DNA from 4 places in the Streptomyces sp. NPDC093064 genome. Region 2 is predicted to be linked to each of the others. Evidence: riboswitches for the same ligand, from Rfam matches in the RefSeq annotation. Region 2 holds a riboswitch; each other region holds the start of a gene.

Region 1 (5,532 bases), on a different contig from region 2:
GTGGTCGGCCACGATCGTGGCGGCCGCCGCCGGGTCCACGTGCCCGTACCAGACGTCGTCGGGCTGCACGCTGACCACCGGCGCCTGGTTGCAGGGGAACTGGCACCCCGTCTGCACCACGAGGACGTCGTCGTCGCCGAGCCCGTGCTCCGCCAACTGCCCCACCAGCGCGCGCACGCTGTCGTCCGCGCCCTTGGCCGTGCAGCGCGGCCCGCGGCACACCATGACCTGGTGCCGGTGGCCGGTGACCTCCTCCCAGGCCGGAGAGGTGAGGCCGGGTTCCCCGCCGGTGATCGGCCTGACGGACGCCGTGGCCGCGGCCACGGCGTCCGCGGAGTCGGCCAGCCGGGTGGCGACGAGCAGCCCGGGGCGGTGGCCGGCGCGCTCCCGCCACCAGTACGCCGCGATCCGCCGCAGCCAGGAGTGGCCCGGACCCGAGGCCCCGAGGCGGACCCCGATCAGGACGACGGTCTCCGCGCCCGTCTCGGCCAGCCTGGTCAACTCGGCGGACAGGGACGGCTCGCCCTGCTGCAGGAACGCCGTCGTAGCACCCAATGGCGCGGCGGCTCCGAGCAGTTCGGCCCGGTGGTTGGCCTCCGCGAGGGACATGCCGACCAGGACCGTGGCACGGCCCGCGACGGCGGCCGTTGAGGGGGCGCTCGTACGGTTCTGGCTCATGACGCGGGCCCCTCGGGAAGCAGTCCGTTCCACCGGATGTGCGGCCTGTCGTACCGCGGGTGCCGCTCCACGGTCGCGTCGACTCCGTAGACACGCGCGATCGTGGCCGAGGTGAGCACCTCGGAGGCGGGCCCATGGGCCACCAGGCGGCCGTCGAGCAGCACGGTGACGTCGTCGCAGTAGGCGGCGGCGAGTTCGAGGTCGTGCAGGGCCGCGACGGTGGTGATACCGAGCCCGCGTACGGTTTCGAGGAAACCGAGCTGGTAGCGCAGGTCCAGGTGGTTGGTGGGCTCGTCCAGCAGGAGCACCCCGGGTTCCTGTGCCAGGGCCCGCGCCAGCTGGACCCGCTGGCGCTCGCCGCCGGAAAGAGACGACCAGGTCCTGTCGAGCAGCCGCCCGACGTCGGTGGCGGCGACGGCCCCGGCGAGCACCGACCGCTCGTGGTCGGCCGCGGCGCCCGCCACAACGGGCCACCGGCCGCGGTGAGGCGTGCGCCCCAGGTCAATGACCTGACGGGCCGTCAGCGGCAGTGCGGTATCGGCCTGCTGTTCCATGAAGGCTACCCGCCGCGCGCGCCGGCGGGCCGGCAGGGCGTACAGGTCGCCGCCGTCGAGGAGGACCCGGCCCGACTGCGGCCGGCGCAGTCCGGCCAGCGCCCGCAGCAGCGTCGTCTTGCCGGCCCCGTTCGGCCCGAGCAGGCCGGTCGTCCTGCCGGGGGTGAAGCCGAGCGTCACGTCCGTCAGCAGCGTGGCGCCGTCGACGCGCACGCCGACGCCCTCGGCGCGCAGCCCCACCGGTTTCGTGCTGATCACGGCCGACCCCCTGCGGCCGACCCGCCGTCTGTCCGGCGCCACAGCAGCCAGGCGAAGAACGGCGCGCCGAGCCCGGCGGTGACGACGCCGACGGGGATCTCCTGGTCCGGGAGCACCGAGCGCGCCACGATGTCACTGCCCACCAGCAGGGACGCGCCGACGAGTGCGGACAGGGGCAGCAGCAGGGCGTGGCGCGGGCCGCACACCAGGCGGACGACGTGCGGCACGACCAGGCCGACGAACCCGATGACACCGGTGTGGGCGACCAGGCACGCGGTCACCAGCGCGGCCGTGGCGACCAGGGCCCAGCGGGTGCGTTCGACGTGGACGCCGAAGGAGCGGGCCGCGGTCTCGCCGAACGCGAACGCGTCCAGGTCCCGGGCGGCCGCGACCATGACCACCGTGCCGACGACCGCCACCGCGGTCAGGAAGAGGGCCGTGCCCCACCGCACCCCGGCCACCGAGCCCAGCGTCCACTCCATGACACCGCGGGCGGCGTTGCGGTCACCGAGGACGAGCACGACGAACGACGTGTACGCGCCGCAGATCTGCCCCACCGCGATGCCGGCCAGCACGGTCCGCGCGGCCGGCAGGGACCGGGTGCGCGCGGCGGCCAGCGCCAGCACGACGACGACGGCGAGCAGGGCGCCGGCGAAGGCGGCCGCCGGGAGCGCGCCGACCGCCGCGGCGCCGGAGGCTCCGACGCCGAGGACGATCACGGTGACCGCGCCGACGGCGGCGCCGTTGGAGATCCCGAGCAGGTAGGGGTCGGCCAGGTCGTTCCCTGTCAGGGTCTGCAGCACCGCGCCGCAGACCGCGAGCCCCGCGCCGGTCGCGGAGGCTCCCAGAACCCGGGGCAGCCGCAACTGCCAGACGATCTGGTCGTCCAGCAGCGTGACGGGGGAGTTGCCGAGGCCGAGCCGGCGCAGAACGACATCGGCGACGACGTGCGGCGGCTCGTGGACCGACCCCACGGCGAGGCCGAGGAGGACGGTGACCAGCAGCAGGACCACGGCAACGGTCAGGCCCGCCGCCGCGCGACCCGCTCCCGCGGGCCGTGCGGCGGGACGATCCGCCACCGTCATGAATGCGGGCGCAGCTTGCTCAGGCCGGCCGAGACACGGGCGGCACCGTCGGCGAGGCGCACGCCGGGCGTGGTCTCGGAGAACGGCACGACCACGAAGGCGCGGTGCCGGACGGCGGTGAGCTTGCTGAGCACCGGGTCGTGCTCCAAGTAGTCGATCTTGGCCTGTGCGGTGTCCCAACCGGCGTCCGCGAGCACGATGACGTCCGGGTCCGCCGCCGCCACCTTCTCCCAGCTCACGGTCTTCCAGCCACCGGGCAGCGTGCCGAAGACGTTGTGGGCGCCGACGGCGTCGAGCACGAGCTGGGGTCCGCCGTGGCCGGCGCCGACGAACGGGGCCTTGGTGTTCGAGTCGTACCAGAGCACGTTCAGGCCCTTGCCCGCCGCCTTGGCCCTGAGGCCGGCAAGCTGCTGCTTCTGCTCCTTCTGGAGGGCGGCGGCGCGCGGTGCGACACCGAACACCTCGGCGATGTCGCCCACTTCGCCCCACACCGCCTGGAAGGAGACCGGCGGCACCTGCTTGCTGTCGGCGCAGCCGAACGGGGACAGGTACGACTCGATGCCCTTGGAGCTCAGATCCGCCCGCGTGCCCGCCACCTTGTCGCTGAACGCGCTGGCGTAGGAGGCGTAGAGGAAATCCGGACGCGCCGCGAGGAGCTTCTCCTTGGTCGGGTACTCCTTGGAAAGGACCGGGACGGCGTCGTAGGCCGCCTTCCACTTCGTCGGGACCGCGTCGTCGAGGAACGCCGTTCCGGCCATCCGGGACTGCAGACCGAGGGCCAACGCCACTTCGGTGGCACCCTGGTTGAGGGTGGCCAGCCGGCTCGGCGGTGCCGCGACGGTCGTGGTGACGCCACAACTGCTCACGCTCACCGGCGCCGGGCGGCTGCTCCCGGCCGCCGCGGCGGGCTTGTCGGCCGCGGGCGCACCCGTACAGGCGCCGAGCGCACCGACGAGCAGGAGCGCGGCAGCGGCGAGGCCGGGGCGTGGGGAACGTGCGGGGCGTGTGAAACGTGCGGCGTGTATGGAACGTACAGATCGAAACGGACGCAGGGGACCGCTGGGCACGATGCTCTCCAAAACCCTCGTGGAACATGTCGCGCCGTGACCGGTCTCCTGGCTTCCGCGTCAACGCTCCGAGGCCGACCTTCCCAGGTGGCTCGTTCCCGATCCACCCAGTGGCCCTGACCGCTCCGGGAGCCGTCAGCGAGGGCCGCGGAACTCCGCGGCTACAGTGGCGAGGGCCGCACCGGCTTCCGACCGGTTTCCCGTACACCACGGCAGCCATACGCTACCAAGCCGCTGGTGACGCAACCGCGAGAGTGTCCCGTAGGAGAGCACCGCCATGCGCAACGCACGGTACCGGGAGCGAAGCGCTTGACCCTCACGTGGCGTCAGGCCGCATGGTCGGTGGCGTGGAAGAGCACCTGACCGTGGGACGTGTGGCCGAGTTGGCCGACGTGACCGTCCGCACGCTGCATCACTACGACGAGATCGGCCTCGTGCAGCCGTCCGCGCGGACCTCGGCCGGGTACCGGGCCTACTCGGCGGGCGACGTGGAGCGACTGCGGGAGGTGCTCGCCTACCGGAGGCTGGGCTTCGGACTGCGCGAGATCGCGGATCTGGTCGACGACCCGGCCACCGACGCGGTCGCGCACCTGCACCGGCTGCGCGGCCTGCTGCTGGAACAGCGCGACCACGCTGCCGCCATGGTGACGGCCATCGACACGGAACTGGAGGCACGGGCCATGGGGATCAGGACGCCACCGGAGGAACAACTGAAAGTGTTCGGCGCGCAGTTGTACGAAGTCATCGGGTCCGCGTACCCGGCGACGCGGCGTACCGAGCTGCGGATCGCCGCGAGGATCTGGGATGCGCTCGGGGACGCACGGACGGTACTGAACGTCGGGGCCGGCACCGGCTCCTACGAGCCCCCCGACCGTGAGGTGATCGCGGTGGAACCGTCGGCGGTCATGCGGGCACAGCGTCCCGCGGGCGCGGCGCCGTGTGTGGCCGCCAGTGCGGAAAGCCTTCCGTTCGAGGACCAGTCCTTCGACGCCGCGATGGCGGTCAGCACCGTTCATCACTGGCCGGACCCGGTCGCCGGGCTGCGCGAGATGCGGCGCGTGGCCCGCCGGGTGGTGGTGTTCACGTACGACGCGAGTGCCACCGGCTGGGGTGAGCGGTTCTGGCTCACCCGCGACTACCTGCCTGAATTCGCCGACCTGCTCGCCGACTGGCCTCCGCTGGCCGACCTGACCCGCGCGATCGGGGGCCGCGCGGAGCCGTTGCTCATCCCGTGGGACTGCGCTGACGGCTTCTTCGAGGCCTACTGGCGCCGGCCCGAGGCATACCTGGACGAACATGTGCGCCGCGCGGTGTCGGTATGGACCAGAGTCGGGCCGGAGGCCGAGCAGCGGGCGGTCAACAAGCTCCGCGACGACCTCTCCTCAGGCCGGTGGGCCGAGCGCAACCGCGACCTCGTCGCCCTCGACGCGGCAGAACTCGGCCTGCGCCTGCTCGTAGCCTGAACCGGCCGGTCCAGCCCAGCAGCGGCATCAGAGCACCCCCGGAGCGCGCTACGTCCACGTCGGTACGGCGGGCCGCCGCCGCGCTGGTCATCCGGCTCCGCACATGATCGACCGGACAGCTCGCGGCAAGATCCCCCAAGCGCCGAGTCTCTACTGCTGCTCGATGCTGATTGCGGCGGTGTTCCCGGCGGTGTCCATGCTGAGCGCGACCTTGCCGAGTCCGAGGTTTTCGACCTGCATGCCGTCCTTGTCGAGCATGGCGGGCAGCTTGGTCTGGATCCAGGTGCGGACCTTGGCGTTGTCGATGCCGTCGAGGTTGGCGGCCGTGACGCAGTGCGGGCCTCGGCGTCCCAGCGGTAGAGCATGGTGGTCAGGTCAGGATGGCGGGTGCGCTTCACGGTGGCGAGGGTGCCGAACTGCTGCTCGC
Region 2 (5,532 bases):
CCCCGCGGAACTTGTTGACGAGGAACCCGGCGACGAGTTCCTGGTCCTCCGGCGACAGCAGCGCGAGCGTGCCGTAGAAGGAGGCGAAGACGCCACCGCGGTCGATGTCGCCGACGACGAGCACGGGCAGCCGCGCGCCGCGCGCGATCCCCATGTTGACGATGTCGGTCCGGCGCAGGTTGATCTCCGCCGGGCTGCCCGCCCCCTCGCAGATCACCGCGTCGTACGTGCTCCGCAGCTCGGCGAGGCAGTCCAGCACGGTGCCGAGGAGCTTCTGCTGCCGCCCGCCGTGGTAGCCGCGCGCGCTCAACTCGCCCACCGGTTTGCCCAGCAGGACGACCTGGCTGCTCTGCTCGCCGCCCGGCTTGAGCAGCACCGGGTTCATCAGCGCGGTCGGCTCGATGCGGCAAGCCTGGGCCTGCATGGCCTGCGCCCGCCCGATCTCGGCGCCCTCCCGGGTGACGAACGAGTTGAGGGACATGTTCTGCGCCTTGAAGGGGGCGACCTTCACGCCCTGGCGCACCAGCCACCGGCAGATCCCGGCGGTGACGACGCTCTTCCCGGCGTCGGAGGTGGTGCCGGCGACGAGCAGACCGCCACTCATGACGTCCGTCCTCTCTTCAACAGCCGTACGCCCGCGCACACGCCGAGCGCGAGCCAGCCCACGCGGCGGGAGAGCCGTACCGCGCGCTCGATGTCACCCGGCCGGACGGCGCGTCCGGCGCCGTTGAGCACCGGGCGGTGCTCAACACGCCCGGCGTACGAGAGCGTGCCGCCCAGCCGCACCCCGAGCGCCCCCGCGAACGCGGCTTCCACCGGACCGGCGTTGGGGCTCGGATGCTTCCCGGCGTCGGCGCGCCAGGCCCGTACGGCACCGCGCGGGTCGTCGCCCGCGACGGCCGCCAGGGCGGCGGTGAGCCGTGCCCCCGGCCATCCGGCGAGGTCGTCGAGCCGGGCCGAGGCCCAGCCGTAGCGGCGGTACCGGGGGGACTTGTGCCCGACCATGGCGTCCAGGGTGTTGACCGCGCGGAAACCGAGGAGGCCCGGCACACCGGCGGCGGCGCCCCACACCAGCGCGCCCACCACCGCGTCGGACGTGTTCTCGGCGACGGACTCGACGACGGCCCGGGCGATCCCGTCGGCGTCCAGCGCCTGCGGATCACGCCCGCACAGATGCGGCAGCCGCGCCCGGGCGTCCTCGACGTCCCCGGCCCCCAGCGCGCGCCCGATCTCCCGCGCCTCACGGGCGAGGGAGGTCCCGCCGACGACGGCCCAGGTGGCTGCGGCGGTCAGCGCGACGGACGCGGTACGGGAGGAACGCGCGGCGGACACGGCCAGCGCGGCCGACGACACGACGCCCCCCACGCACACGGCGGTGTGCAGGGCGCCCCAGCCGCGGTGATCCCGCCACAGCGCGCGTTCCACGGCACCCGCGGCCCGTCCGAACACGGCGACGGGATGCCCGCGGCGCGGATCGCCGAGGATCAGGTCACCGAGGAGGCCGGCGGCGGCGCCGTACGCGAAGTCGCGATCGGCACCCATCGGGTCAGCCGGTCGTGCGGTCGGTCGGACAGACGCTGGTGAACCTTGGTCGGCAGCCGCGCATGGCGATATGTGTCCTCACTCAGGGTGTCCACGCCCTGGTTCGACGAGACCGGCGGCGAGAGTTCCTGACTCCCGGGGAAGTTCTTCCCCGGTCACAGTGGCGGGACCGCGCCGGATTCGCACCGGACTTCCTCTCCTGCCGCCGTACTTGGCTCCGGCAGTCCACCACGCACCGCGAACACCCGTCAACCTGCCGTTGACCTGCGCGGGGGTACTGAGATGAGGCCCACACCGCGGGCACCGGGGACCAGAAGACCCGCCCTTCCCGGGCCGCCGTGGGGACGGCCCGGGAAGGGCGGGTGACGTGAGGGGGCGGGACCCGGACCCGAACCCGGTTGCCAGGGTCCGGGCCGCGCCGGGCTATGCCACGATCAGGTAGATCCCGTAGGCCACGGCGGCGGCGCACGCGGCGAAGCAGGCGTAGGCGCCGGTGACCGCGAGGGTCCCGCCGCCGTGGCCCGCGGCGACGGCCCGCTCGCGGCGGGAGAGGCCGGCGATGCCGAGGGTGAACAGGGCCACGAGGCCCACTGCGACGCCGAGGCTGACGCCGAAGACGGAGCCGAGGGCCACCCAGTCGATCTTCATGGTGCTTCTCTTCCTTCTGCCTGTGGCGCGGGCTCAGACGGCGGCGGCCGGCGGGGTCGCCACGGACGCGGGATCACCGGCGGGCGCGGAGGCCTGCGCGGGGATCGTGGCCGTGAGCTCTTCGGTCACCGGGGAGGCCGGGGGCGGGGTGACGGCGGCGATGGCCTGGGTGACCACGCCGGCCGGCTCCTCGGTCTCGTTGACGTTGGTGTGGTCGACGACCTCGCGGCGGGAGATCTTCCAGATGGCGGCGCTGGAGGCCACCAGGAACGCGGCGACGAGCCAGGTGCCCCAGTCGCCGAGGCGCGTCACCGCCTCCGCGCCGGCCGCGACCAGGGCCGCGGCGGGCAGCGTGAGGGCCCAGGCGACGGCCATGCGGGTCGCGGTGGACCAGCGGACCACGCCGCCCTTGCGGCCCAGGCCCGCGCCCATCACCGAACCGGAGACGACGTGCGTGGTGGAGAGGGAGAAGCCGAGGTGGGAGGAGGCCAGGATGGCGGTGGCCGCGCTGGTCTGCGCGGCGAAGCCCTGCTGCGGCTGGAGGTCGGTCAGGCCCTTGCCCATGGTGCGGATGATGCGCCAGCCGCCGATGTAGGTGCCGAGCGCGATGGCCAGGCCCGCCGAGAGGATGACCCAGGTGGGAGGGTTGGACCCGGGGGAGAGGGCGCCGCCGGCGATCAGGGCGAGGGTGATGACGCCCATCGTCTTCTGCGCGTCGTTGGTGCCGTGGGCCAGCGAGACCAGGCCCGCGGAGGCGATCTGCCCGGCGCGGTGGCCCTTCTCGGCCGCCTTGCCGTTCGAATGCGACTTACGGCCGATGCCGTACGACAGCCGGGTCGAGACCAGCGCGGCGAGACCCGCGACGACCGGGGCGGCGACCGCCGGGATGAGGACCTTGGTGAGCAGGACACCGCCGTGCACGGCGCTGAAGCCGGCCGAGGCGATGGTGGCGCCGATCAGACCGCCCATGAGGGCGTGCGAGGAACTGGAGGGGAGTCCGACCAGCCAGGTCAGCAGGTTCCAGAGGATCGCGCCCACCAGGGCGGCGAAGATGACTTCGGGACGGATGCCGTTCTCGTCGACGAGACCCTTGGAGATCGTGTTGGCGACCTCCACGGACAGGAAGGCGCCCACCAGGTTCAGCACGGCGGACATGGCCACCGCGACCTTGGGCTTGAGCGCACCGGTGGAGATGGTCGTGGCCATCGCGTTTGCGGTGTCGTGGAAACCGTTCGTGAAATCGAACGCGAGTGCGGTGATCACCACTATCGCGAGGATCAGCGAGAAGCTTTCCATTTACCCAGGCAATCGTTCGAGCGTCATTGGCGCGTTGAACGTAGGTAACCCGGGTGAACGGAAGATGAACTGAGTCGGTCATCGGGGTGTCCGTTCCCGGGGTCCGATGAGGAGAGAGCGGTCGCTCGCGGAAGGTGTCCTGGCAGGATCGGCACATGACCGAACTCGGAGAGACGGCCCGCGCCTGGCGGGCGCTGGTCGCGGCGGCCCGCCGCACGGTGTCCGACGGACTGGTCGTCGGCACCTCCGGCAACGTGTCCGTACGCGTGGGCGACACCGTGCTGGTCACCCCCTCGGGCGTCCCCTACGACCGGCTCACGGACGACGACGTCACCGGCGTCGGCCTGGACGGCCGGCAGGTGCTCGGCACACTGGTGCCGACCAGCGAACTGCCCATGCACCTCGCGGTCTACCGCGGTACCGACGCGGGCGCCGTCGTCCACACCCACGCCGTGCACGCGACGGCCGTCTCGACCCTCGTCACCGAACTCCCGCTGATCCACTACATGGCCGGCGCGCTCGGCGGGCCCGTCCGCGTGGCCCCGTACGCCACGTACGGCACCGAGGAACTGGCCGGGAACATGCTGCGCGCCCTCGACGGCCGCACCGGCTGCCTGCTGCGCAACCACGGCACCGTCACCTACGGCGCCACCCTCGACCAGGCCTACGACCGTACGGCCCAGTTGGAGTGGATGTGTCGTGTGTGGCTGGCGGCGTCCAGCGTCCCCGGCCTGACACCTGCTCTGCTGACGCCGGAGCAACTGGCCCAGGCGGGGGAGCGGCTGCGGGCGTACGGACAGCCGGGGCCGGGGCCGGGGCCGGGGCGGAGGTAGGGACAGGGGCGGGAGCCGGGGCAGGGAATCGGGAACGCGCTGGTCGGTAGCCCCGTTTGCGGGTGGCGCCGGCCCCGTGTGCGGGCGGCGCCGGAATGAACGCCGCTCTCCATGGAACTCGCGCGGACATGTCACCCCGACCCTTCGTCCCACTGGCCGGTGACCGGGTGCGCCAGGACACTGGAGCCGTGCCCACAGTCAAAGCGACGGCCGCGGCCGTCACCGCAGCCCTGGCGGCCGGCGCGGCGAGCGTCGCCGCGGGCCGGCTCGCCAGCGACGCCGCGCTCAAGGCGCTTCCGGGCCGGCCCCTGCCCACCGAACCCCGGCTCAGCGTGCACGGCACGGCCGCCGGGCAGATCAGCCTCACCCGGGACCTGGCCTCCCTGCGTCCGGGCACCTACGGCCTGTCCGGCAACGGCTCCCACGCGGTGGTCGGCCCCGTCCTGCCCACCGCCCCGCACCGGCCCGACACCGTCGTACGCCGACTGGAGCGCGTCACCCACGGCGCCCTGCACCGCGGCGACAAGGTGTGGCTCACCCCGAACCTGCATGTCGGCAACCCGCGCTCCGCCCTCGGCATCGAGCACGCCGACGTCGACATACCGGGCGAACTCGGCCCCCTGCCCGCGTGGTTCGTGCCCGGGGTCCGCGAGACCTGGGTGATCGCGGTGCACGGCCTGGGCGCCACCCGCGAACTCCCCATGAACATCATGGGGTTCCTGCACCGCCGGCACTTCCCGGTGCTGGCCCTCGCCTACCGCGGCGACCTCGGCGCGCCCCGTCCGCCGGACGGCCTGAACCACCTCGGCGAGACCGAGTGGCGCGACCTGGACGCGGCGATCCGCTACGCCGTGCGGTACGGCGCCGAGCGGATCGTTCTGCACGGCTGGTCCACCGGCGCCACGATGGCGCTGCGCGCCGCCACCCGCTCGGCGGTGCGCGAGCGGATCTCCGGACTGGTGCTGGACTCCCCGGTGCTCAACTGGGAGGTGACACTGCGGGCCCTGGCCCGGGCGCGGCACACCCCGGGCCCGCTGCTGCCGCTCGCGGTGCGCGCCGCGCAGGGGCGCACCGGTCTGTACGGCGACCGCCTGGCCGCGGCGACGGACCCGGAGGGGCTCACGGTACCGACGCTGATCTTCCACGGTCCGGGTGACCAGGTGGCCCCCTGGCAGCTCTCCCGCCGCCTCGCCGAACGCCGTCCCAACCTGGT
Region 3 (5,532 bases), on a different contig from region 2:
GCCGACGCCGCCGCCCATCACGATGCCGTCCATGACGGCGACGTACGGCTTCGGGTAGCGGGCGATACGGGCGTTGAGGCGGTACTCGTCGCGCCAGAAGGCGGCCGACGCGGTGCCGTCCCCGTCACGGACGTCGTCGTGGATGGCGCGGATGTCACCGCCCGCACACAGGCCGCGCTCCCCCGCGCCGGTGACGACGACGGTCTCCACGGCCGGGTCGTGCTCCCAGGCCGTCAGTGCCGCGTCGATGCGGCGCACCATCTCGTGGGTGAGGGCGTTGAGGGCCTTCGGCCGGTTGAGGGTGATGTGGGCGGCCCGTCCGTCGGTGTGGAACAGGACGGGTTCCTCGGCGGCGGTCATCCGAACGCCTCCGTCAGGCCGCGGGCCACGATGACACGCATGATCTCGTTGGTTCCTTCCAGGATCTGATGGACGCGCAGGTCACGGACGATCTTCTCAAGGCCGTACTCGCCGAGGTAGCCGTAGCCGCCGTGCAGTTGGAGCACCCGGTCGGCGGCCGAGTAGCCGGTGTCGGTTCGTGCGATCACGCCGTGCATGCCCTGCACGCCGGGCGCCGGAATCGGCGGATCCGCGAGGTCCGCGGGTCCCGGAGCCTCCTACAGTCGAGGTATGCGCATCGTCTCTTTGCTGCCCGCCGCAACCGACATCGTCGCCGAACTCGGCCTGTCGGAGCAGTTGGCCGGCCGTACCCACGAGTGCGACTGGCCGCCGCGCGAGGTCGCCTCGGTGCCTGTGGTGACGGGGGCCGACCTGGACCAGGACGCGCTCACCAGCCGGGAGATCTCCGACGCCGTCGGCGGATCGGCGCACTCCGGCTCGTCGCTGTACACGCTGGACACCAAGGCTCTGGCCGCCCTGCGCCCCGACGTGGTGCTCACCCAGGACCTGTGCGACGTGTGCGCGGTGTCGTACGAAAGGGTCAGCCGGACCGTGCGGCTGCTCGACGCCGGCACCCGAGTCCTCAGCCTGGAGCCGCGCACGCTCGACGACGTACTGGACTGTCTTGTCACAGTCGGGGACCTGCTCGGCGTGCGCGAGCGCGCCCAGCGGCGCCGGGGCGAGTTGCAGGCGCGCCTCGCCCGGGTCCGCGGCGCGGTCGCCGGCCTCGGCCGGCCCCGGGTCGTGGCGATCGAGTGGCTCGACCCGCTGTGGCCCGCCGGGCACTGGGTGCCCGAGCAGATCACCACCGCCGGCGGTGAGCCTCTCCTCGCCGCGCCCGGCGAGCACACCAAGCCGATGACCTGGGAGGCGGTGCGCCACGCACAGCCGGACGTGGTCCTCGTCCTGCCGTGCGGCTTCCCACCTGAACGCACCCTGTGGGAAGCCGCGTTGCTCACCGGGCTGCCCGGCTGGACGGATCTGCCCGCCGTTCGGTCCGGCCGCGTCTGGGTGCTGGACGGGCCGTCCTACTTCAACCGGCCGGGCCCCCGCGTGGTGCGCGGCGCGGAGGTGCTCGCCCAGGTCCTGCACGGTGTGCCGGCCGGCGAGGCGGTCACATCGGCCGAGGCCCGCCCGTTCCCCGGCCGGTGACGACGGGCCGGCCTCCTCACGCGTCCGGGCCTCCTCGCGCGTGCGGGCCTCAGGAATCCGTGGCACGTCGTGGCGGTGTGATGGCGTAAAGGTCGAGGATGTCCGGCAGGGGAGCCACGCCCGGGCCTCCGGCGCGCACCCAGGCGACGATGTCCTCGGTCGCGTCCGCATCGTTGACGAGTCCGAGCCAGACCGGCCGCGCACCGGCGGCCCGGCCCGCGGTGGACGGCTGGACCACGATGACGTTCGCCTGCTCGCACACGTCGAGGCAGTCGGAGATGCGCACCGGCACCTCCGCTCGCAGCCGCGCGGTCTGCGCCGCGTGATCGACCCCGGTCACCTTGGGGCTGCCGCAGCAGCAGTCCCGGCACACGACGACCCGGCACGGCACCGAACCGCTCCCCGTCACGGCACCGCCCGGTGCCTCGTCCGTCGGCCTCTCGGGCACGCCGCACCACTCCCCTCCCGGGGAGATCCGCCCCGGTGTCGCTCGAGGAGGCGACCGCGTGAGTCTCCTGGCTCCCGGGTCTTCACTCGTCCCGCCTTCCCACCCCGGGCGGGGCAGTGGCCTTCCGGAACTCGCTCACCGGTCACAGTGGCGGGACCGCGCCGGATTCTCACCGGCTTCCTCGGACCGCCGTCGCCTTATGTCGCCGATCATCATCCCACTTGCTGTCGGCTCACTTGAGAACGGCCCGCTTCGTTCATTTCTGGCACTGCGGGCACCAGACCGTGCGGCGCCCGCCGACGCGGTTCGAGCACAGAGGCCACCCGCAGCGAGGACACATCGGCTCGCTGTCGTCCCTGTGCCCGGTGAGCCAGGAGCGCCTCGGCGGCACGCACCCGGCGACCACGGACGTCTCAAGGACCCGGCCCATCCCCGCATGGACACGCCGGATCTCGGTCTCGCTCAGGTCCCGCGCGGGAGTCCGCGGAGGGACACCGGCCCGCCAGAGGATCTCGTCGGACAGGAGGTTCCCGAGACCCGCGATCACGGACTGGTCCATCAGCGCGCTCTTGACGGCGCGCCGTCGTCCCGAGAGCAGCTCCCTGAATTCCGGTGCGCGCACGGTGAGGGCGTCGGGACCGAGACCGTCCGTGATCCGTTCGATCTCCGTGTCGTCGGCCAACCGCACGCCATGCAGCTTGCGTTGGTCGCGATAGCGGAGGTGTCGGGAGCCGTCGATCGTCAGCAGGACGCGGTCGTGCGCCTCGATCGGTTCGTCCGGGGAACAGCACCGCAGCGACCCCGTCATGCCGAAGTGCCAGACAAGAGTGGGACCACCGTCGTCCGTCGGCACGAACAACCACTTTCCGTGCCGCCACGCCTCCCCCAGACGCCTGCCCACCAGCTCCCTCCGCAGCCGCTGCGCGCTGACGCCGCGCAGAACCCCTGCGTCCCGCACCTCGACGTCCGTGACACACCGGCGCCGGCCGCAGGTCATCAGCACCTCGCGGAATCCCTCGACATCCGGCAGTTCGGGCATGCGTTCGTCCCGGCTCTTCGTCGTGCGGTCGTCAGGCCGCCACACGCGGTGACGAGTACCCGTGGAGGGCGAGCCCACGCGCTCGGCACTCTGCTTCGGGGCGTCATGCCTCCGATCGGACGCTCGCCGGTTTGACGGACGGCTCGACCGGGACACCCGCGGAGGGTGCGGACGCTCCTGGGCGACTACTGAGCCATCGCTGCTTTTGGGCCGACCCGGCCCACGGCCTACCGGCGCTTCACCCAACGGGTGTGGCTGCCACGACGAACAACCCCTCGTAGGGTGGACCGTCATGGCCGAGTCTCACCCGCTGCTGGGCATGTTCCTCGATGCTGCCGACGGACGCTTCCCGCCTGCAGACGGCCGCGTAACAGTTCTTCCGCCTCTGCCGGGTGGGCTGGAGTGCTCGGTCGCCTTCACCGGGCACGCCGTGGTCGCCACCGCCCTGTTCACTTCCGACATCCAGGCTCAAGGACCCGACGGTTACGGGGCTTCAATGGCTCCTGATTTCCTGCGCTACCTCGCAGGTCGCGAGGGGTGGATCGACAGTGTCGACGCGACACTCGTTGCGCGTGGCGCGCCGGCCCCTCGCCGCCTGCCTGAACGTCTCGATGTCGATGACCACCCACGCGTTCGTCATGCTCAGGCTCTGCGTACCGACGTCCGTGTCTACGGAGATGAACGCGGCCTTGTCACACTGGCCGGTGGCCTGGCTGGACGGCGCGAGATGAGCATCGAACTCAACGACCCTGGTAGCAGTGCGGCTGGGCTCGGTCGCTCCCTGCTGCGTGACGCGCTCACCCTGCTCCCCACCGGTGAGCCGGTTTTCGCCGCTGTCGCCCCAGGCAACGCTCGATCCCTTCGAGCTTTCCTCGCGGCTGGTTACAGTCCCCTGGGCAGCGAGGTCATCATCCGTCCCAAACGGCCGGCCTCGGGGTAGACACGCATCCTCGCCCGGACCCTGGGCTGATCCTCGGCCAAGAGCGGGGCCGGGTCACCGTTCCCGCCAGGGCAGCCCAGATCAACATGGCCACGCCGATGCCGAGCAGGGCCAACACCCAGGGGTTCAGCAGCGCATCCACCGAACCCCGCTCGTCGTCTGATGCAGTCCGCCTCCGGCGTCCTGACTCGTCGCACTACACCACGAGACCGAGGAAATCCGCCCATGTCGAGGAGGCGACCTCGAATCGCGGCCCGTCGCTCTGCTTGGAGTCGCGTACGTGCACGGCTCCGGGAGCGTGTGCGACTTCCACGCAGTCGTCACCTTCGGATCCGCTATAGCTGCTCTTGAACCAGTCCAGTTCACCGGCGGTGTTCATAGAGCCCCTCTCATCCGCTGCAACAACTCCGCCGAGTCCACTGGGGACAGGGCCTGCGAGCGCATCTTGGCATACCGCATCTGCATGACGCTCGCCGCTTCTCGGTCGGAGACCAACTGTCCGGTCTTCTGCCCCTCCGAGTACCCCAACCACTGACGTTCCGGGGTCTCCAGGAGTCGCATGGGTCCGTCCGTACCCGCGTGGTGCGGCTGCCTCTGCGGCATGATCTGCAGCTCCACGTTCCACAGTTTCGTGCGGACGAGGAGGTGGTCGAGCAGTCCTCGGGTGACCTCCTCACCTCCCGTGTGCCGCAGCAGTACCGACTCCTCGACAATGAAACTGAACGCGACCGGCGGCCTGCGCGTCAACAGTTCCTGCCGCGCCAGCCGAGCGGCGATCCGCTCCTGGAGCTGCTCCTCCGTCGGCGGAGGCGGCACGTTGAGCATCAGCGCCCGCGTGTAGGCCTCGGTCTGGAGCAGCCCCGGTACGACCCGGCACTCGTACGTGCACAGGCTGACCGCCGTCTCCTCCAACTGCGCCCACTCCCGGAACCAGACCGCCAGCCCCCGCTGCCGCCCCACGTGCCGGGCCACCGCGCGCAGCACACCGAACGACTCCAGCGCCTCCTCGGCCCGTTCGACGAAGAGCGCGGTGGGCATCCGCCGACCCTGCTCGACAGAAGCGACTGAAGCATGCGAGTAGTTGAGCCGTTCGACCAGCTGTTCCTGCGTCAGCAGGGCCCGTTCACGAAAGACCTTCAGGGCCGCCCCGAACGCCTTCATACTGCCGGACGAATCAAGCGCACTGCCACTTGCCATGAATGACGACCCCCTTGTCACACCCGCGTCACCTCTTGCAACGGGTACAACGGCCCGACCATGAGCAGGGGTTACGTGTCCGGCCCGGCTACAACCAGTACGGGATGGCCTGTACGGGCGGCCGGGGGCCGCATGCGCGCGGCCTGGACGGACGCTGCGAAGGCGTCACTTACGGTCACGAACGGCGATCCTTGAGACTCTTGAGCTTGGCCATCGCTGCGTCGAATGACTTGGAGTCCTTCTGTGACGGCACACCCCGCGTACGAACAGAGCTGGACGATCTGCGGTCAACGCCAACTGGACTACGGCTACTCGCCCCCGGTACCGGACCGCATCGACTGGGGATTCTGGCCGGGT
Region 4 (5,532 bases), on a different contig from region 2:
CTGCTCTTCGCCACCGCCATGATCGGCTCCTACGTGCTCACCTTCCAGGTGTACCTGGCCCTTCCGCTGGCGGCGGCGGATGCCCTGGGGGCGAACGGCACGGCGGTCACCAGCGGGCTCTTCATCGTCTCCGCTGCGGTGGCCGTCATCGGCCAACTGCGCCTGACCGGCTGGGCCAAACAGCGGTGGCAACCCAGCCAGGCGCTGGTGCGGGGACTGGCCGTGATGGGGCTGGCCTTCCTGCCGCTCGCGCTCGCCCCGCGCGGCTCCTCGGGGGCCGCGCTGGTCTCGCTGGTGGCCGCGGTGGTCCTGCTCGCGGTGGGTTCCGCCGTGGTCTACCCGTTCGAGATGGACACCGTCGTCGCCCTGTCGGGCAACCGCCTGGTCGCCACCTACTACGGGCTTTACCACACCGTCTCCGGCCTGGGCATCACCCTGGGCAACCTGGTCACCGGCGCACTGTGGGACTTCGCCCAGCGCCACCATGCCCTCTGGATGACCTGGACGGCCCTGACCGCCACCGGACTCGTGTGCGCCGCCTCGGTCGCGGCGCTCGCCCGTGCCGGGCGGCTCACCACCCAGGCAGAGCCCGAGCCCGCCCCCGCCTGACGGAAAGGAGATCGCCGGCCCGCGGGTTCGAGGTGTCGCCGACCCGCGGGGTCAACTCCCCAGGGTCAACTCCCCAGGGACGACAGTGCGGTGGCGACCCGTCCGGCCACCTCCGGCGGGGTCGAGGCGTGCGGGGAGAGCCTGAGCGAGTCGGTGCGCACGGTCGCGGTGACGCCTTCGGCGTGCAGCGCCTTGGCGACGAGGGACGGATCGTGGTCCGGCACGGTGAAGGAGAGGATGCCCGCGCGCCGCGCCTTGTCGGCGGGGGAGAGGACGCGGCCGCCGCACGCCTCGACGACCTCGGTGAGTTCGGCGATCCGTACGGCGATCGCGGCTTCGATCGCGGCGACGGTGTGCCGCTCGACGAGGTCCAGCGCGGCCGCGAACGCGGCGGCCGTCACCGGGCTCAGATTGGTGATCGACCACCGTCGTGCGTCCGGGGCGGGCGGGTGCTCGGCTCCGTCGAAGAGGCCGACCTCCTCGACACCCGTCCAGCCGGTGAGGACCGGCTCCAGGGATTCCAGGGCGCGGTCGGACAGCGTGGCGAAGCCGGTCGACCATCCGGCGCGCAGCCATTTCTGGCCGCCCGCGACCACCACGTCGGCGGCGTCCCAGGGCAGCGAGGCGACACCGAACGCCTGGATGGCGTCCACGATCAGCAGCCGGTCGGGTCCGATCGCCTCGCGCAGCGCCGCCAGGTCGGCACGGAACCCGGTGCGGAAGTCCACGGCGCTGACCGACACGGCCACGACGTCGTCGGTCAGCGCGGCGCGGACCAGGTCGGGGGTGACTCCGGAGCCGGGCGCGGGGTCGATCCAGCGCGGCGTGGCCCGGCCCAGGTCCGCGGAGCGGCGCCACGGGTAGTGGTTGGCCGGGAAGTCGGTGCGTGGCGCGAGGACCACGCCCTCTCGGATACCGAGCGCGGCGTGGAACAGTCCGGTGGACGCGTTCGGGAGGAGCACCGTGTGCCGGGCGTCGGTGCCGGCGAGGCGGGCGGCCGTGTCCCGCGCGGTCTCCTCCGCGCGCATCAGGGTGTCCACGGTGGTGTGGTCGGCGCGGGCGGACGCCTCCAGGGCGCGCGCGGTGGCGGTGACGGCGTCCCGGGAGGGCGGCCCGAAGCGTGCGAAGTCCAGGTACCCGGCGGGTGTGTCGAAGTGGGCGGCGTACGACGTGAGCACGGGGCTCGTCCCTCCGGGTGGTGCGTGCGGATCGAGTGGCGCGGCGGGTGGAGTGCCTGCGGGTGCGCCGGACGGCGGGGCAGCAGCGTGCGCCGTCCCACGGGTCTCAGCTGGTCAGAGCATGCCAGCGCATCTTGCCACAGCACCGGAGCGCTCTGTCGGGCCGTTGCCGGCACCACGCACGGCTTCCTCGGCAACGCCCCGGCGGACACTCCGGGCTCCCGCCGCGCGGAGGCCGCCTACACGGCGTTGACGCTCCAGGGTCGAAAAGGGCCTCCGCCAGTTCCGCGGAGTACGGCTGGTGGAGAAGATCACGTCCGTGGTTGCGGTCTTGGCCGGGCGCGCGGTACGCGATACCGTCTGTCCGATATCGACGACGGCACGACGGAAGCCGGTGGGAATCCGGCACGGTCGCGCCACTGTATGCGAACACCCCAGGGATGTTCGTGAGTCAGACCCGTGGCTGTCGTCCTGTGCACCACCGAGATGGGACGCGAACTCCCAGAGGAGGTTCTGCCATGGCGCAGACCGTCGCTCAGCCGACTGCCACCCCCGCCGTTCCCGCCACGCTGCCGCTGAAGGCGATAGCTCCCTGGGCGGTCTTCTTCGGCGTTCTCATGCTGGTCCTGCTCTACTTCGTCGGCGCCGAGCAGGGCGCCACCTCCGTGTTCAGCGGCACGGACGTCCACGAGTGGGTGCACGACGCCCGCCACCTGCTCGGCTTCCCCTGCCACTGAGGCGAGGGACGCCGCACGCTCATGAACTCCGCAACGGTAAGAAACCTTCTGGTGCGGGGCATGCTCGCCGGTCTCGCCGCCGGTGTGCTCGCCCTGGTCGCCGCCTACTTCCTCGGGGAGCCGTTCGTCGACAAGGCGATCGGCCTCGAGGAGGCGCACTCCCACTCCCACTCTCATGACGAGGTGGAAGTCGTCTCCCGTTCCCTTCAGTCCACCGCCGGTCTCGCCACCGGCGTCCTGGTCTACGGGGTCGCCTTCGGCGGTATCGCCGCGCTCGCCTTCTGCTTCGCGCTGGGCCGCGTGGGCCGCTTCTCCCCGCGAGCGACCGCGCTGCTGCTGTCCGGCTGCGCGCTGCTGGCCGTGTACGTCGTGCCGTTCCTGAAGTACCCGGCCAACCCGCCCGCGGTCGGCCAGGAAGACACCATCGGCAAGCGCACGACCCTGTACTTCCTGATGATGCTGCTCAGCATCCTCCTCGCGATCGCCGCCACGATCCTGGGCAAGCGCCTCGCGCCCACGCTGGGCACGTGGTACGCGACGGTGGCCGCGGTGGCCGCCTTCGCCGTGGTGATCGGGCTGGCGTACGCCTTCCTGCCGGTTGTGAACGAGGTGCCGGCGGACTTCCCGGCCACCCTGCTGTGGCGGTTCCGGCTCTCCGCCCTGGCCATGCAGACCGTCCTGTGGGGCGGATTCGGGCTGCTGTTCGGTGAGTTGGCCCAGCGGCTGCTGAACCCCAGGCCCGCGACCGCTGCGTCCGGGCAGGCGGTGTCGGCCGCGCACTGATCGCTTCGGCACACGACAGGGCCCTTCGGATCCGTCCGGGGGCCCTGTGGCGTTCCTCAGGGCGCCGCCAGCGGCTGTCCGAGCCGCAGATTCCAGCGGCCGGCCCGACCACTGAACTCCGTTGCCGTCAAAGGCGGTACGTCCAGCCGCCAGAAGCCGGCCGCGGGCACGCCCAGTACATGGACGACCGCGGCCCGTACGACCTCCGGCTCGACCACCGCGAGCGTACGGCCGTCGGTGTCCCGCGCGCTGTCCAGCCAGAGCCCGACCCGCTCGCACGCGTCCCGCACCGACTCCCCGCCGTGCGGTGCGCAGTCGGGGTCGGCGAGCCAACGGCCCACCGCTTCCGGCTCGGTGGCCATCACGTCCTCCAGGGTCCGGCCCCGCCAGCGGCCCGCGTCCAGACCGGCCAACTCCCGTACCACCACGCCGTCGAGGCCGAGCGCCGACGCCGTCTCCCGGCAGCGTGCGCTCGGGGACAGGAGCACGCGGGCGGCCGCGGGCAGCGACCCGGCCGCCGAACGGGCCTTGGCCGCCCCGCCGTCGTCGATCGAGTCGCCGTCGTCGAACCGGGCCTGCCGCAGCGACGGGCTCGTCGCGGGCGCGACGAGAGTGATTCGGATGGTCAACTTCACTCCTACCGAATGGTGTTGACGGCCGTGCCCGCGGCGCGGATCGCCTCGACCTCGCCGGGTGGCGCGGAATCGTCGGTGACGAGGGTGTGCAGCCGAGAGACCGGCGCGACGAAGGCGTGCGCCGTACGGGACAGTTTGGTGCCGTCGGCCACGGCGAGCACGCGCCGGGCGGAGTCGATCGCGGCCCGCTTCACCGCCGCGTCGTCCAAGTCGTAGGCGGTCAGGCCCTGTTGTGCGGTCAGCCCACAGCAGCCGATGACAGCGGTGTCGAAGCGCAGGGCCGCCAGCGAGGCCAGGGTCAGGGGGCCGGTGAGGGCCCCCTCGCCCGGACGTGGCCGGCCGCCGGGCACGAGGAGGGTGGTCTGCTCGGGGCTGTCGGCGAGCGCGTCGACGGCCTGGAGCGACAGCGGCATCACGGTCACCCGCCGGCCGCGCAGTGCCCTGGCCACTTCCAGGCAGGTGGTGCCGCTGTCGAGGACGACCGTCTCCCCGTCGGCGATCAGCGCGGCCGCGTCCGCGGCGATGCGCTGCTTGGCCCGCGTGCCCTCCTGCGCGCGCAGGGGGAAGGGCGGCTCCTCGCCGCGCAGCAGCAGGGTCCGGGCGCCGCCCCGGAAACGTTCCAGTACGCCTTGGGCGGCCAGGGCCTCCAGGTCGCGGCGGATGGTCATCTCCGAGGCTCCGGTGAGTTCGGCCAACTGGCCGACGCCGAGGCTGCCCGCCTCGCGCACCGCGTCCGTGATCTGCCTCAGACGGCCCGTGTTCCCCATGCGGCGATTGAACACCATGCGCCTGCAAACAGGAACACTGTGAGAAGAGGCGCTTTTCAAACACACTCCATGTTCGATACGTTCGCTTCATGGAGCGATCACTTCGCGCGGCGCGTCTGGCGACCTTCACGTACTTCATCCTCAACGGGACTCTGCTGGGGATGTGGATCGTGCAGATCCCGCCCATCGAGCACCGCGTCGGCGTCAGCCACGCCGTCCTGGGCGGCTTCCTGCTCCTGCTCGGGGCGGGCGCCTTCGTGGGGATGCAACTGGCCGGCCCGGTCGCCGACCGCCTCGGCACCCGGATCGTCGTGCCCGCCTCCGGTGTCCTGTGCAGTGCCGCCCTCGTGCTGCCCGGACTGGCCTCGAAGCCGTGGATGCTCGCCGGAGCCCTGATCGTGCTCGGTTTCGGCAACGGCTGCCTCGACGTGAGTATGAACGCCCACGCCGTCCAGGTCGAGAAGGCGTACGGACGCCCGGTGATGTCCGCGTTCCACGCCACGTTCTCCGTCGGCGGCGTGCTGGCCGCCCTCGCGGGTGCCGCCGTCGCGAGCGCGGGCTGGACCCCGGCGGCGACGCTCGGCACCGCGGCCGTCCTGGGAGTGGTGGTCTCCGTGTGCGCCGCCCCGGGTCTGCTGCCCACCGCCGCGGGGCCGGCCGCGGATGCCGGGACCGGGTCCGACGGGCCGGCCGGACGGGCGGCCCCAGCCCGTACCCGTATCTGGATCCTGGCCGTCCTCGCGCTGATGGTCATGCTGTGCGAGGGGGTCGCCAACGACTGGAGCGTGCTGCACCTGCGGACCGTCCTCGGCGCCTCCGACAG

What was found. Region 2 has a riboswitch for cobalamin ahead of ACIQFZ_RS20295 (cobalamin biosynthesis protein). Riboswitches for the same ligand answer to the same signal wherever they lie in the genome.
Region 1: another riboswitch for cobalamin. It lies ahead of ACIQFZ_RS05760 (ABC transporter substrate-binding protein); the one in region 2 lies ahead of ACIQFZ_RS20295 (cobalamin biosynthesis protein).
Region 3: another riboswitch for cobalamin. It lies ahead of ACIQFZ_RS08195 ((2Fe-2S) ferredoxin domain-containing protein); the one in region 2 lies ahead of ACIQFZ_RS20295 (cobalamin biosynthesis protein).
Region 4: another riboswitch for cobalamin. It lies ahead of ACIQFZ_RS20620 (CbtB-domain containing protein); the one in region 2 lies ahead of ACIQFZ_RS20295 (cobalamin biosynthesis protein).

The regions. Positions count from the first base shown of each region.
Region 1 is NZ_JBIVPK010000003.1:220,936-226,467, reverse strand. It holds gene ACIQFZ_RS05775 (ferredoxin) at 1-678, opposite strand, end outside; gene ACIQFZ_RS05770 (ABC transporter ATP-binding protein) at 675-1,490, opposite strand; gene ACIQFZ_RS05765 (FecCD family ABC transporter permease) at 1,487-2,575, opposite strand; gene ACIQFZ_RS05760 (ABC transporter substrate-binding protein) at 2,572-3,441, opposite strand; cobalamin riboswitch at 3,663-3,888, opposite strand; gene ACIQFZ_RS05755 (methyltransferase domain-containing protein) at 3,978-5,105, shown strand.
Region 2 is NZ_JBIVPK010000015.1:148,574-154,105, forward strand. It holds gene ACIQFZ_RS20290 (cobyric acid synthase) at 1-604, opposite strand, end outside; gene ACIQFZ_RS20295 (cobalamin biosynthesis protein) at 601-1,542, opposite strand; cobalamin riboswitch at 1,642-1,779, opposite strand; gene ACIQFZ_RS20300 (hypothetical protein) at 1,966-2,190, opposite strand; gene ACIQFZ_RS20305 (inorganic phosphate transporter) at 2,224-3,486, opposite strand; gene ACIQFZ_RS20310 (class II aldolase/adducin family protein) at 3,642-4,319, shown strand; gene ACIQFZ_RS20315 (alpha/beta fold hydrolase) at 4,508-5,532, shown strand, end outside.
Region 3 is NZ_JBIVPK010000005.1:29,939-35,470, reverse strand. It holds gene ACIQFZ_RS08210 (enoyl-CoA hydratase/isomerase family protein) at 1-360, opposite strand, end outside; partial or broken gene ACIQFZ_RS08205 (acyl-CoA dehydrogenase family protein) at 357-536, opposite strand; gene ACIQFZ_RS08200 (cobalamin-binding protein) at 631-1,551, shown strand; gene ACIQFZ_RS08195 ((2Fe-2S) ferredoxin domain-containing protein) at 1,601-1,999, opposite strand; cobalamin riboswitch at 2,060-2,182, opposite strand; gene ACIQFZ_RS08190 (DNA-formamidopyrimidine glycosylase family protein) at 2,256-3,038, opposite strand; gene ACIQFZ_RS08185 (hypothetical protein) at 3,331-3,978, shown strand; gene ACIQFZ_RS08180 (DUF397 domain-containing protein) at 4,175-4,357, opposite strand; gene ACIQFZ_RS08175 (Scr1 family TA system antitoxin-like transcriptional regulator) at 4,354-5,175, opposite strand; partial or broken gene ACIQFZ_RS08170 (SAM-dependent methyltransferase) at 5,401-5,532, shown strand, end outside.
Region 4 is NZ_JBIVPK010000016.1:5,364-10,895, reverse strand. It holds gene ACIQFZ_RS20630 (MFS transporter) at 1-609, shown strand, start outside; gene ACIQFZ_RS20625 (aminotransferase class V-fold PLP-dependent enzyme) at 675-1,787, opposite strand; cobalamin riboswitch at 2,128-2,269, shown strand; gene ACIQFZ_RS20620 (CbtB-domain containing protein) at 2,306-2,524, shown strand; gene ACIQFZ_RS20615 (CbtA family protein) at 2,546-3,307, shown strand; gene ACIQFZ_RS20610 (histidine phosphatase family protein) at 3,364-3,936, opposite strand; gene ACIQFZ_RS20605 (DeoR/GlpR family DNA-binding transcription regulator) at 3,945-4,709, opposite strand; gene ACIQFZ_RS20600 (MFS transporter) at 4,799-5,532, shown strand, end outside.